Regions from separate parts of the Streptomyces sp. NPDC001599 genome, predicted to be linked through region 3. Evidence: riboswitches for the same ligand, from Rfam matches in the RefSeq annotation. Region 3 holds a riboswitch; each other region holds the start of a gene.
The links. A riboswitch is a leader RNA that binds a small molecule or an ion and turns the genes downstream of it on or off. The one in region 3 is predicted to bind cyclic di-AMP.

Region 1 (2,178 bases), on a different contig from region 3:
GATCTGCTCGATGACGGCCAGCACGGCCTTCTCGACGCCCTTGCCGAGGTAACGGCCCGGGTCGCCGTCACGCAGTTCGATGGCCTCGAAGGCACCGGTGGAGGCGCCGGAGGGAACGGCGGCACGCCCCGTGCTGCCGTCGTCGAGGCCGACCTCGACCTCGACCGTGGGGTTGCCTCGGGAGTCCAGGATTTCCCGGGCTACGACGACGTCGATGGACGGCACGAGCATCTCCTTCTTCAATGTGACGCTTCGATGTGGCGCTTCGGTGGGCCGCGGTCCGCGGGACCGCGACGGCTCTGCGGGACCGAGCCTAACCGGCTCCGGGCGATCGGCCAGCCGATCGCCCACCCGCTGGACAGAACCGAGAGTAAATTGTTTCCGAACGGAACAAAGGCGGAACATGAAAATCCCGCCCCGGTGCGTACGGGGGAACACGCACCGGGGCGGGAGTCGCGGGGCGGGCCGCCGCCTACTTCAGGTGCAGCTGCTGGCCCGGGTAGATCAGGTCGGCGTCGTCGACGATGTCGTCGTTCAGCTTGAACAGCTTCGCCCAGCCGCCCTTGACGTCGTGCTCCTCGGCGATCGAGCTGAGGGTGTCGCCCTTGACGACCTTGTACTCGCCGTCGCCCTTCTCGACCTTCTTGCCGGTCGGGGTGGTGACGGTCTTCTTCGCGGGCTTCTCGGCCTTCGGCTCGGCGGCCGGGCGCTCGGAGGAGCGGGAGGCCTTCTGCTCGGTGGAGCGCTCGGCGGTGGAGCCGCTGCTCTGGCTCTGCGAGCTCTCGGAGCTGGAGGAACCGCTGTCCTGGGAGCCGCCACCGGTGTACGCGGCGCCCGACAGGCCGGTGCCGCAGACCGGCCAGGCACCCTTGCCCTGGCCCGCGAGCACCTTCTCGGCGATCTCGATCTGCTGGGACTTGCTCGCCTGGTCGGCGGAGGAGGCGTACTGCGTACCGCCGTAGGCGGCCCAGGTGGAGGCGGAGAACTGCAGACCGCCGTAGTAACCGTTGCCGGTGTTGATGGACCAGTTGCCGCCGGACTCGCACTGGGCGACGGCGTCCCACTCGGACGCGGTGGCGGCGGAGGCGTTGCCGGCCGCCATCAGCGGGGCGGCGACGGCGGCACCGGTGACGCCGGCGACGGCGATGACTCGGGTGGCCTTGGACGGGCGACGGTGCTTGCCCTTGCCGGAAAACAGCATGGTTGATCCCCTCACCGACGCCTGCGAGGTGAGCTGTCGGGTTCGGGCCGGTTGAGTTGCCCGGCCGGGTTCCTCGCGGAACTCGGCTTCACCCCTAGCCACTCCGGCTCAACTGCCCGGTGCGGCGCTTACCTTGGGTCCCCCGCTCCTGCCTGCGGCGCTTGACGCGACGACTGTTCCCGTACGGCCGCTGGCAGGATTCGGCGTTGCGGCTGTCGGGGCCCGCGGTGGCGAGCGGTCATGACCGTAGACACGCGCTCCGCGGATTTTCAAAGACGATCACGGCTTCTGAGACCTATCTCTCACGAGATCCAAAAGGGACATACAGTCCCTAACCGTGACGTGAACTCCCCCTACTTTTCGCCCGATTCGCCCGTGACCGTGAGCGTCTGACCGGGCAGGATGTGGTCGGGGTCGGCACCGACGACCGCCTCGTTGTCGGCGTAGAGCGCGTGCCATCCGCCGTCGACCTCAAGGGAGTCGGCGATGGCCCAGAGACTGTCGCCGGTGCGGACGACGTAACAGCCGTCCCCGGCCTCTCGCTCGTCACCGTCGCGCGAGGCGTGCCGGCCCGCCGTCGGGTCCGTACGGCCCTCCCCCGTCGCATCCTCGTCCGCACTGCCGCCGCGGTGCTTGCCGGAGCCGGACGAGCCCTCGGTGCCCTGCGGTTCGGCACTGGCGGAGGGGTCGGATTCGGACGAAGTGTCCGGCTTGGTGGATTGGTCCGCACCATCGGACGAGGCGTCAGACGACGGCGAGGAAGAAGCCGAAGAAGAGGGCGAAGGGGACGAAGAGGACGCCCCGGACTCCGACTCCGGAGTTTCGGCCGTACCGGTCGAGCCGGTTGAACCGGTCGAACCGGATGACTCGGATGACGGGGACGACTCGGGCGATTCGGTGGTCGCGGGTGATTCGGACGACTTGGTGGTGTCCTGCGCCCCCGAGGAGTCCGACCCCTCCGACGCCCCGTCACCGGC
Region 2 (2,178 bases), on a different contig from region 3:
GCGGACAGGGCGCGCAGGTGTACGACGCCGGCGCGCACCGGATGCTGTGGTCGGTCACCCTGGACCGGGAGCTGGCCGAGACGGCGCTCGGCAAGATCGAGGCCGAGGTGGGCCAGGTGCACGCCGCCGTGGACCAGGACGGCGTCGACGGGCTGACGCTCATCGAGCCGGGCTACCTGATGCCCCACCCGACGCTGCCCGCGGTGCGCGTCGAGCGGCGTGCGCAGCTGTGGTCCACGCCGATCAGCAAGGTGCTGCTGCGCCACCCCGAGCTGACCGACGACGAACTGGCGGCGACGGCTCGCGCGGTGGTCGGTTCCCTCGCGACGGTCACCATGTCGGGGCCCGGCACGGTGGAGCTCCAGCCCTGCGGCATCACCAAGGCCACCGGCCTGGCGCTGGCCGCCGAGCACCTTGGCATGGAGCGGCGGCGGACGATCGCTTTCGGGGACATGCCCAACGACATCCCCATGTTCCAGTGGGCGGCCCACGGTGTCGCCATGGCCGACGCCCACCCCGAACTCAAGGCGGTGGCCGACGAGGTCACGACGACGAACGAGGACGACGGCGTGGCCGTCGTCCTCGAGCGGATCTTCGGTACCTCTTGATGCACTGCCTCGTGATGCACTGCCGCTCGGTGCGCTGCCGCGGCGGTGCTGCTCAGTACGCGCTGAAGACGTTGTCCATCGAGCCGTAGCGGTCGGCCGCGTAGTTGCAGGCGGCGGTGATGTTGGCGACCGGGTCGTACGGGTCCCAGGAGGTGCCCTCGACGTGGTACGCCTGGAAGGTCGGGTCGATCACCTGGAGCAGGCCCTTGGACGGGGTGCCGTTGATCGCGTTGATGTCCCAGTTGTTGATGGCGAGCGGGTTGCCGGAGGACTCACGCATGATGTTGCGGTGAATGCCCTCGTAGGTCCCGGGGATGCCGTGCTGGGCCATGATGTCGAGCGACTCGCGGATCCAGCCGTCGAGGTTGTCCGGGTAGGTCGTCGTGGCCGCCGTGGTGGCGGTCGTGGCGGCGGCCGGGGTGGCCGCGGAAGCGGTGGTGGCGCCGATGAGCGGCAGCGCGAGCACCGCGGCACCGGTGCCGGCCACGGCGAGCTTGCGGGCGAGGCGGCTGGTGCGGGCGTGACGGTTCAGACCGTTGGCAGACATGCGGTGTCCCTCTCCTTACGCCTACGAGGTGAGCTGTCGGGTTCGGGCGGGGAGGTGCCCGGCCGTGCCCTGACGGGTACGGCTTCACCCCGAGCCGCTCCGGTGGTGACCGGTGCGGCGACTTACCTGGGTCCCCCGCTCCTGCCTGCGAGTTTGTTGGATGGATGACTGTGCGACGGGCGGTGGCAGGATTCGGCGTCCACCCGACAGGCCGGGAACGTATGCGAGAGCACATGTCCGGAACAAGTGCAGGAATCACCCAACGTGCCTGTTGACCTTGGTCTGGGGCCTTTATGGCTCTTGATCATTTGCTGTCGCCAATCCCCAACTGGCTTGCGGGGCAAAGGGAGGGCACAGGTTCCGACGGGGTTGCCTCTCGGGTGTCGGGAGTGAGCCAACTCACTGGCTTCAACAAGCACGGCAAATGGGGCATTAACCCCAACTAGGAGCCAACCGACCGCAGGTGGGGACGGCTTCGGGTGTCGAGCCGGGAGGGGCGGGAAACGGGGAGAGGGAAGCGACGGGAAACGGGGAGGGGGAAGCGGCGGGAAAGGGAGTGGGGAGAGAGGGGGCAGGGAGCGAGGAAGCGGGGGGACGGGGGAGGGGGCAGGTGTGTCGATCGGGTGACGTTCTCGAAGTGCGGGCCGTTGGGAGGAGTGGTGGGATCTTCGGTGGCGGCTTCGGCCCGTTCGCCCTCCGGCTCCGGCTCGTCCCCTCTGGCGATATCAACCAAAATCTGCTCATATCACCTGATCAAAAACATACCGTTCATGATCCGATACCGCCCAGCCTGTAACGGTGGGCGCTAGCGGTGATCGAAACGTGACCGGATACGCTGACTTGAGTGGTGGCAGCGACCTATCGACAAACCAGGTAATCGCCAGTAGACACCAGCAGACAGGAGACCCCTCGTGACCGTCGTCGGGCCGTTCGGGCTGAGCGTGCGGGACCAGGCTCTGGAAGCCGATGTCCAGGCCGGATTGGTTGCTGTCGAGGAAGGGTTGCTTGAGGCAACCAAAAGCG
Region 3 (2,178 bases):
TTCACCTTGGAATGTGACCTACGCGACCGTAGGAAGGGATTGACGGGCGGTGAGAAAGGCCACGCCTAAAGTATTCGTCAATTCCGGAATACGGCGAGGTCCTTGTACGGCGCGTGCACCGTGGTCCGGACACGCCGAAGGCCGGACCCGGGGATCGGGGTCCGGCCTTCGGTGCGCGGGGGCCGCGCGGAACCGGTCGTCAGACGGAGACGCCGTGCGAGCGCAGGAACGCCAGCGGGTCGATGTCCGAGCCGTAGTCCGGCGTGGTGCGGATCTCGAAGTGCAGGTGCGGGCCGGTCACGTTGCCGGTGGCACCGGAGAGGCCGACCTGCTGACCCGCCGTCACCGACTGACCGGCGGAGACGGAGAGCGAGGAGAGGTGGGCGTACTGGGCGTAGTGGCCGTCGGCGAGCTGGATGACGACCTGGTTGCCGTACGCGCCGCCCCAGCCGGCGGAGACGACGGTGCCCGCGCCGACGGCCTTGAGGGAGGTGCCGGTCGGGACGACGAAGTCGGTGCCGGTGTGGTAGCCGCTGGACCACATGCTGCCGGACTGGTGGTACGGGGTACCGACAGTGCCGCCCGCGACGGGGGAGGTGTAGCCGCTGGTGGTGCCCGTGGACTGGCTGCCGGTGTCCGAGGAGGAGGTCTTCTCGGCGTCCGTCGACTTCTGGGCCGGCTTGGCGGCGGCGGGCTTCTCGGCGGACTTCTGCGCGGGCTTGTGCGACTGCGCGGAGGACGGCGCCGACGGCTTGGCGGCCTGGCCGTCGATCGAGAGCTTGAGCCCGGGGTGGATCAGCGACGGGTCGGAACCGACGGCCTCGCGGTTGTCCGCGTAGAGCTTCTTCCAGCCGCCGTCGACGTCCTGCTCGTCGGCGATCTTCGAGAGGTAGTCCCCGCTCTTCACGGTGTAGGTGCGCGAGTCGGAGTTCTTCTCGGCGGCGGCCTTCTTGGCCGACGTCGGAACGGACTGCACGGCCTGCTCGGAAACGGAGTGCGCGGGAGCGGCGTTGGCGGCGGCGGCACCCATCAGCGGGAGCGCGAGCGCGGCGCCACCGGTTCCGGCGACGGCGATGGTGCGGGTCAGGCGCATGGCCCTGGTACGGCGGTGCTTACCCTTCGCGGGCATGGCGAATTCCTCTCCGGCGCCTGCGAGGTGAGCTGTCGGGTGCGGGCTGGAGATGCCCGGCCGCGTCGGAACGCGGCTTTACCCCAAGCCGTTCCGGGAACCGGAACAGGCAGTTCTACCTGTGGGTCCCCCGCTCCTGCCGTGTACGGGTGGTCGATGAGTGCGGGCTCCGGTCGGCGGCAGGATTAGGCGTCCGTCCGGATCGGTGGTGAACGTAAGGGACCAAGACGCAAGGGGACAAGCGAGGGGTTCCCTCGACAGGTGTTCCGATTGATCCTTTACGGGGATATCCGGTAACCCTGCGTCGATTTCCGTCGCGCGCTTTTACCTGAAGCCCCTTGAGAAACAGTTGAATTACGTGAACATGACGGGCAACGCACGGTCACGGATATGACGCTGCTCACGCGCCTCTCATTCACCCTGCGCCATTTCAGGGCCAGTTGTTATCAAGGCGCCAATTCGGACAGAAGGCTCTTATCTGCCCGGAATATGCCTCCGGGTGCGATTTCGCGCACAGGGGATGCCGTATCGTCGGGTGAAGCCCGTCGGCGAGCAGCGGCGGCGGGGCGGAGTGGGAGGAGCCCCCGTGACGCAGCAGGTCCCGTCGACCGAACCCGAGCTGACCGGCGTGCGCAACTTCCGGGACGTGGGCGGACTGCCGACCGTGGACGGGCGGCGGGTGCGGCAGGGGGTGCTGTTCCGCAGCGGTCACCTGGCTCACGCCACCGGGGAGGACGCCGCGTTCCTGGCCTCGCTGGGCCTGCACACGATCTTCGACTTCCGCAACGCGGCCGACCAGAAGCTCGAGGGCCCGGACGTCGAGCTGCCCGGCGTGCGCAACGTCAACCTGCCGCTGAGTGACCCGGCCGACGGCGCCGAGTTCTGGAAGATGGTCCGTGACGGCGACCTCGACCAGCTGCGCGAGATCCTGGCCGACGGCAAGGCCGCGGACCGCATGATCGGCTCCTACCGCTCGATCGTCACGGAGCGCACCGCGGAGCACTCCCGCATCCTGCACGCGCTCGCCGAGGACAGCGTCCCGGCCCTGA
Region 4 (2,178 bases), on a different contig from region 3:
TCGCCGATGTACAGGCCGACGTGGCTGATGTCGTCGTAGAAGAAGACCAGGTCACCGGGTTGCGCCTGGGAGACGGAGACGGTGGTGCCCGCGTTGACCTGGTCGTAGGTGACGCGCGGCAGCGTCACGCCGGCGGCCTTCCAGGCGGCCTGGGTGAGGCCCGAGCAGTCGTAGGAACCGGGGCCCGTGGCGCCCCAGACGTACGGCTTGCCGATCTGCGCGCGGGCGAAGGCGATGGCCTTGTCGGCCTTGGTGCCGGTCGAGGTGCCCGGCGTCGACGAGTCCGACGACTCGGAAGAGCCGGTGCCGCCGGATCCGGAACCGCTCTCCTGCTGCTGGGCGGCCTCCTCCCGGCGCTTGCGCTCGGCCTCCTCCTGGGCCGCCTGCTGCTTCGCCAGCTCGGCGGCCTTGCGCTCGGACTCCTCCTGCTTCTTCCTCTCGATCGCCGCGAGCCGGGCCTTCTCCTCGGCGGTCAGTTCCGAGAGCAACTCCCGCGCGGTGGCGAGTTTCTTCTGGACGGTCGACTTGGCCGTCTTCAGGTCGGTCTGCGACTCGGTGAGCGTCTCGAGGCTCTCGGTGGCCTCCCGGCGCTTCTTCATCGTCTCGGACTGCTGCGTGACGTAGTCGTCGACGGCGGTCTTCTGCCGGCCGGTGAGCCGGTTCATCAGCTGGTTCTGGTCGAAGTAGTCCTGCGGCGAGTCCGCGAGCAGCAGCGTCGCGGTCTCCGGGACCGAGGCGCCCGTGCGGTACTGGGCGGAGGCGAAGGAACCCAGCTCCTCGCGCGCGTCGTTGAGCTTCTGGGTGCGCCGGGCGACGTCGTCGAGGAGGCCGTCGACCTTCTTGCGCTGCTTGGTGGTCTTCTCCTTGGCCGCGTTGTACTTCTCGGTCGCCGACCCGGCCTGGCGGTAGAGGTCGTCGACCTTCTTCTCGACCTCCTCCAGGGTCGGCCGGTCGTCCGACGGCGTGGCGTTCGCCGTCTGGGACAGCAGCGCGACGGAGGTGAGGGCCGCGGTGGCGAGGGCCGGGGTCCGTATGCCCGCGACGCGGGTACCGGTGGGGCGCGACTTGCGGTGCGACGCCAAGGAGGCGACTCCTTCCAGTGCTCCGCCTACCGGGTTAGCTGTCGGGTTCGGGCGGTGGTTCGGAAGGGTTGCCCTACGGCGGCCCGCCCTCTTCGTGCAGTCGAGGGCGGTGCGGCCGATTCACCCCAAGGTCTCGGTGGGTCCCCGGCTCCGGTGCCGTGCGGGCAGGCCGGACTCGGCGGAGGCCGCGCGGACCGGCGAGGTTCGCCGGAGGGGGTCGAGCGGCCTGCCCCGCACCGTAGCCAACTCGTGTGGCCGCTGTGAAGGTTGGTGGGTGATATGCCCGATACATTTTCGTGACCTTTCGTTCGGGTGCCTCCGGGGCGGTCGCGAGCGTCACTCTTCGTGGTTCCGCTGGTCGCAGGGCGTGCCCGCGCCGAGAGGGTGGGGGGCATTTTCCGGGGTGGCACCGGGTTGTCGGTGGGGCGCCCTAGACTCGGAGAGCGATGAGCAGCCTCTTTGACGACAGCTTCCTGGCGAGCCTCCAGACCCCCCGGGGTCACGAGGAGGAACCCCCGCCGCCGCCCGAGGACGATCACGGACCGGAGCCGGTTCCGCACGATCTGTTCGGCGGGAAGTTCGACGCGCCCCCGGAGCGGGACACCCACTACCGGGACGGCGCCCCGCGCCCCGCCCTGGACGCCGCGGCGCTCCTGGAGGGGCTGAACGAGAACCAGCGCGCCGCCGTCGTCCACTCCGGCTCCCCGCTGCTCATCGTGGCCGGTGCCGGTTCCGGCAAGACCCGCGTGCTGACCCACCGCATCGCCCACCTGCTGGCCGAGCGGAACGTCCACCCGGGCCAGATCCTCGCGATCACCTTCACCAACAAGGCCGCGGGCGAGATGAAGGAGCGCGTCGAGCAGCTCGTCGGCCCGCGCGCCAACGCCATGTGGGTGATGACCTTCCACAGCGCGTGCGTCCGCATCCTGCGCCGCGAGTCGAAGAAGCTCGGCTTCACCTCGTCGTTCTCGATCTACGATGCCGCCGACTCCAAGCGGCTCATGGCGCTGGTCTGCCGCGACCTGGACCTGGACCCCAAGCGCTTCCCGCCGAAGTCGTTCAGCGCGAAGATCAGCAATCTGAAGAACGAGCTGAT

Region 1: linked by a shared signal. The riboswitch ahead of rpfA (resuscitation-promoting factor protein RpfA) and the one ahead of ACFYZ3_RS13020 (peptidoglycan DD-metalloendopeptidase family protein) in region 3 are both predicted to bind cyclic di-AMP.
Region 2: linked by a shared signal. The riboswitch ahead of ACFYZ3_RS37545 (transglycosylase SLT domain-containing protein) and the one ahead of ACFYZ3_RS13020 (peptidoglycan DD-metalloendopeptidase family protein) in region 3 are both predicted to bind cyclic di-AMP.
Region 4: linked by a shared signal. The riboswitch ahead of ACFYZ3_RS06910 (NlpC/P60 family protein) and the one ahead of ACFYZ3_RS13020 (peptidoglycan DD-metalloendopeptidase family protein) in region 3 are both predicted to bind cyclic di-AMP.

What each region holds. Positions count from the first base shown of each region.
Region 1 covers NZ_JBIAVA010000012.1:102,748-104,925, forward strand. The annotation lists gene eno (phosphopyruvate hydratase) at 1-225, opposite strand, end outside; gene rpfA (resuscitation-promoting factor protein RpfA) at 473-1,201, opposite strand; cyclic di-AMP (ydaO/yuaA leader) riboswitch at 1,205-1,371, opposite strand; gene ACFYZ3_RS27760 (transglycosylase family protein) at 1,555-2,178, opposite strand, start outside.
Region 2 covers NZ_JBIAVA010000028.1:13,212-15,389, forward strand. The annotation lists gene ACFYZ3_RS37540 (HAD family hydrolase) at 1-608, shown strand, start outside; gene ACFYZ3_RS37545 (transglycosylase SLT domain-containing protein) at 661-1,155, opposite strand; cyclic di-AMP (ydaO/yuaA leader) riboswitch at 1,160-1,332, opposite strand; gene ACFYZ3_RS37550 (polyprenyl synthetase family protein) at 2,067-2,178, shown strand, end outside.
Region 3 covers NZ_JBIAVA010000004.1:44,054-46,231, forward strand. The annotation lists gene ACFYZ3_RS13020 (peptidoglycan DD-metalloendopeptidase family protein) at 200-1,129, opposite strand; cyclic di-AMP (ydaO/yuaA leader) riboswitch at 1,134-1,291, opposite strand; gene ACFYZ3_RS13025 (tyrosine-protein phosphatase) at 1,716-2,178, shown strand, end outside.
Region 4 covers NZ_JBIAVA010000002.1:482,914-485,091, forward strand. The annotation lists gene ACFYZ3_RS06910 (NlpC/P60 family protein) at 1-1,082, opposite strand, end outside; cyclic di-AMP (ydaO/yuaA leader) riboswitch at 1,089-1,273, opposite strand; gene pcrA (DNA helicase PcrA) at 1,529-2,178, shown strand, end outside.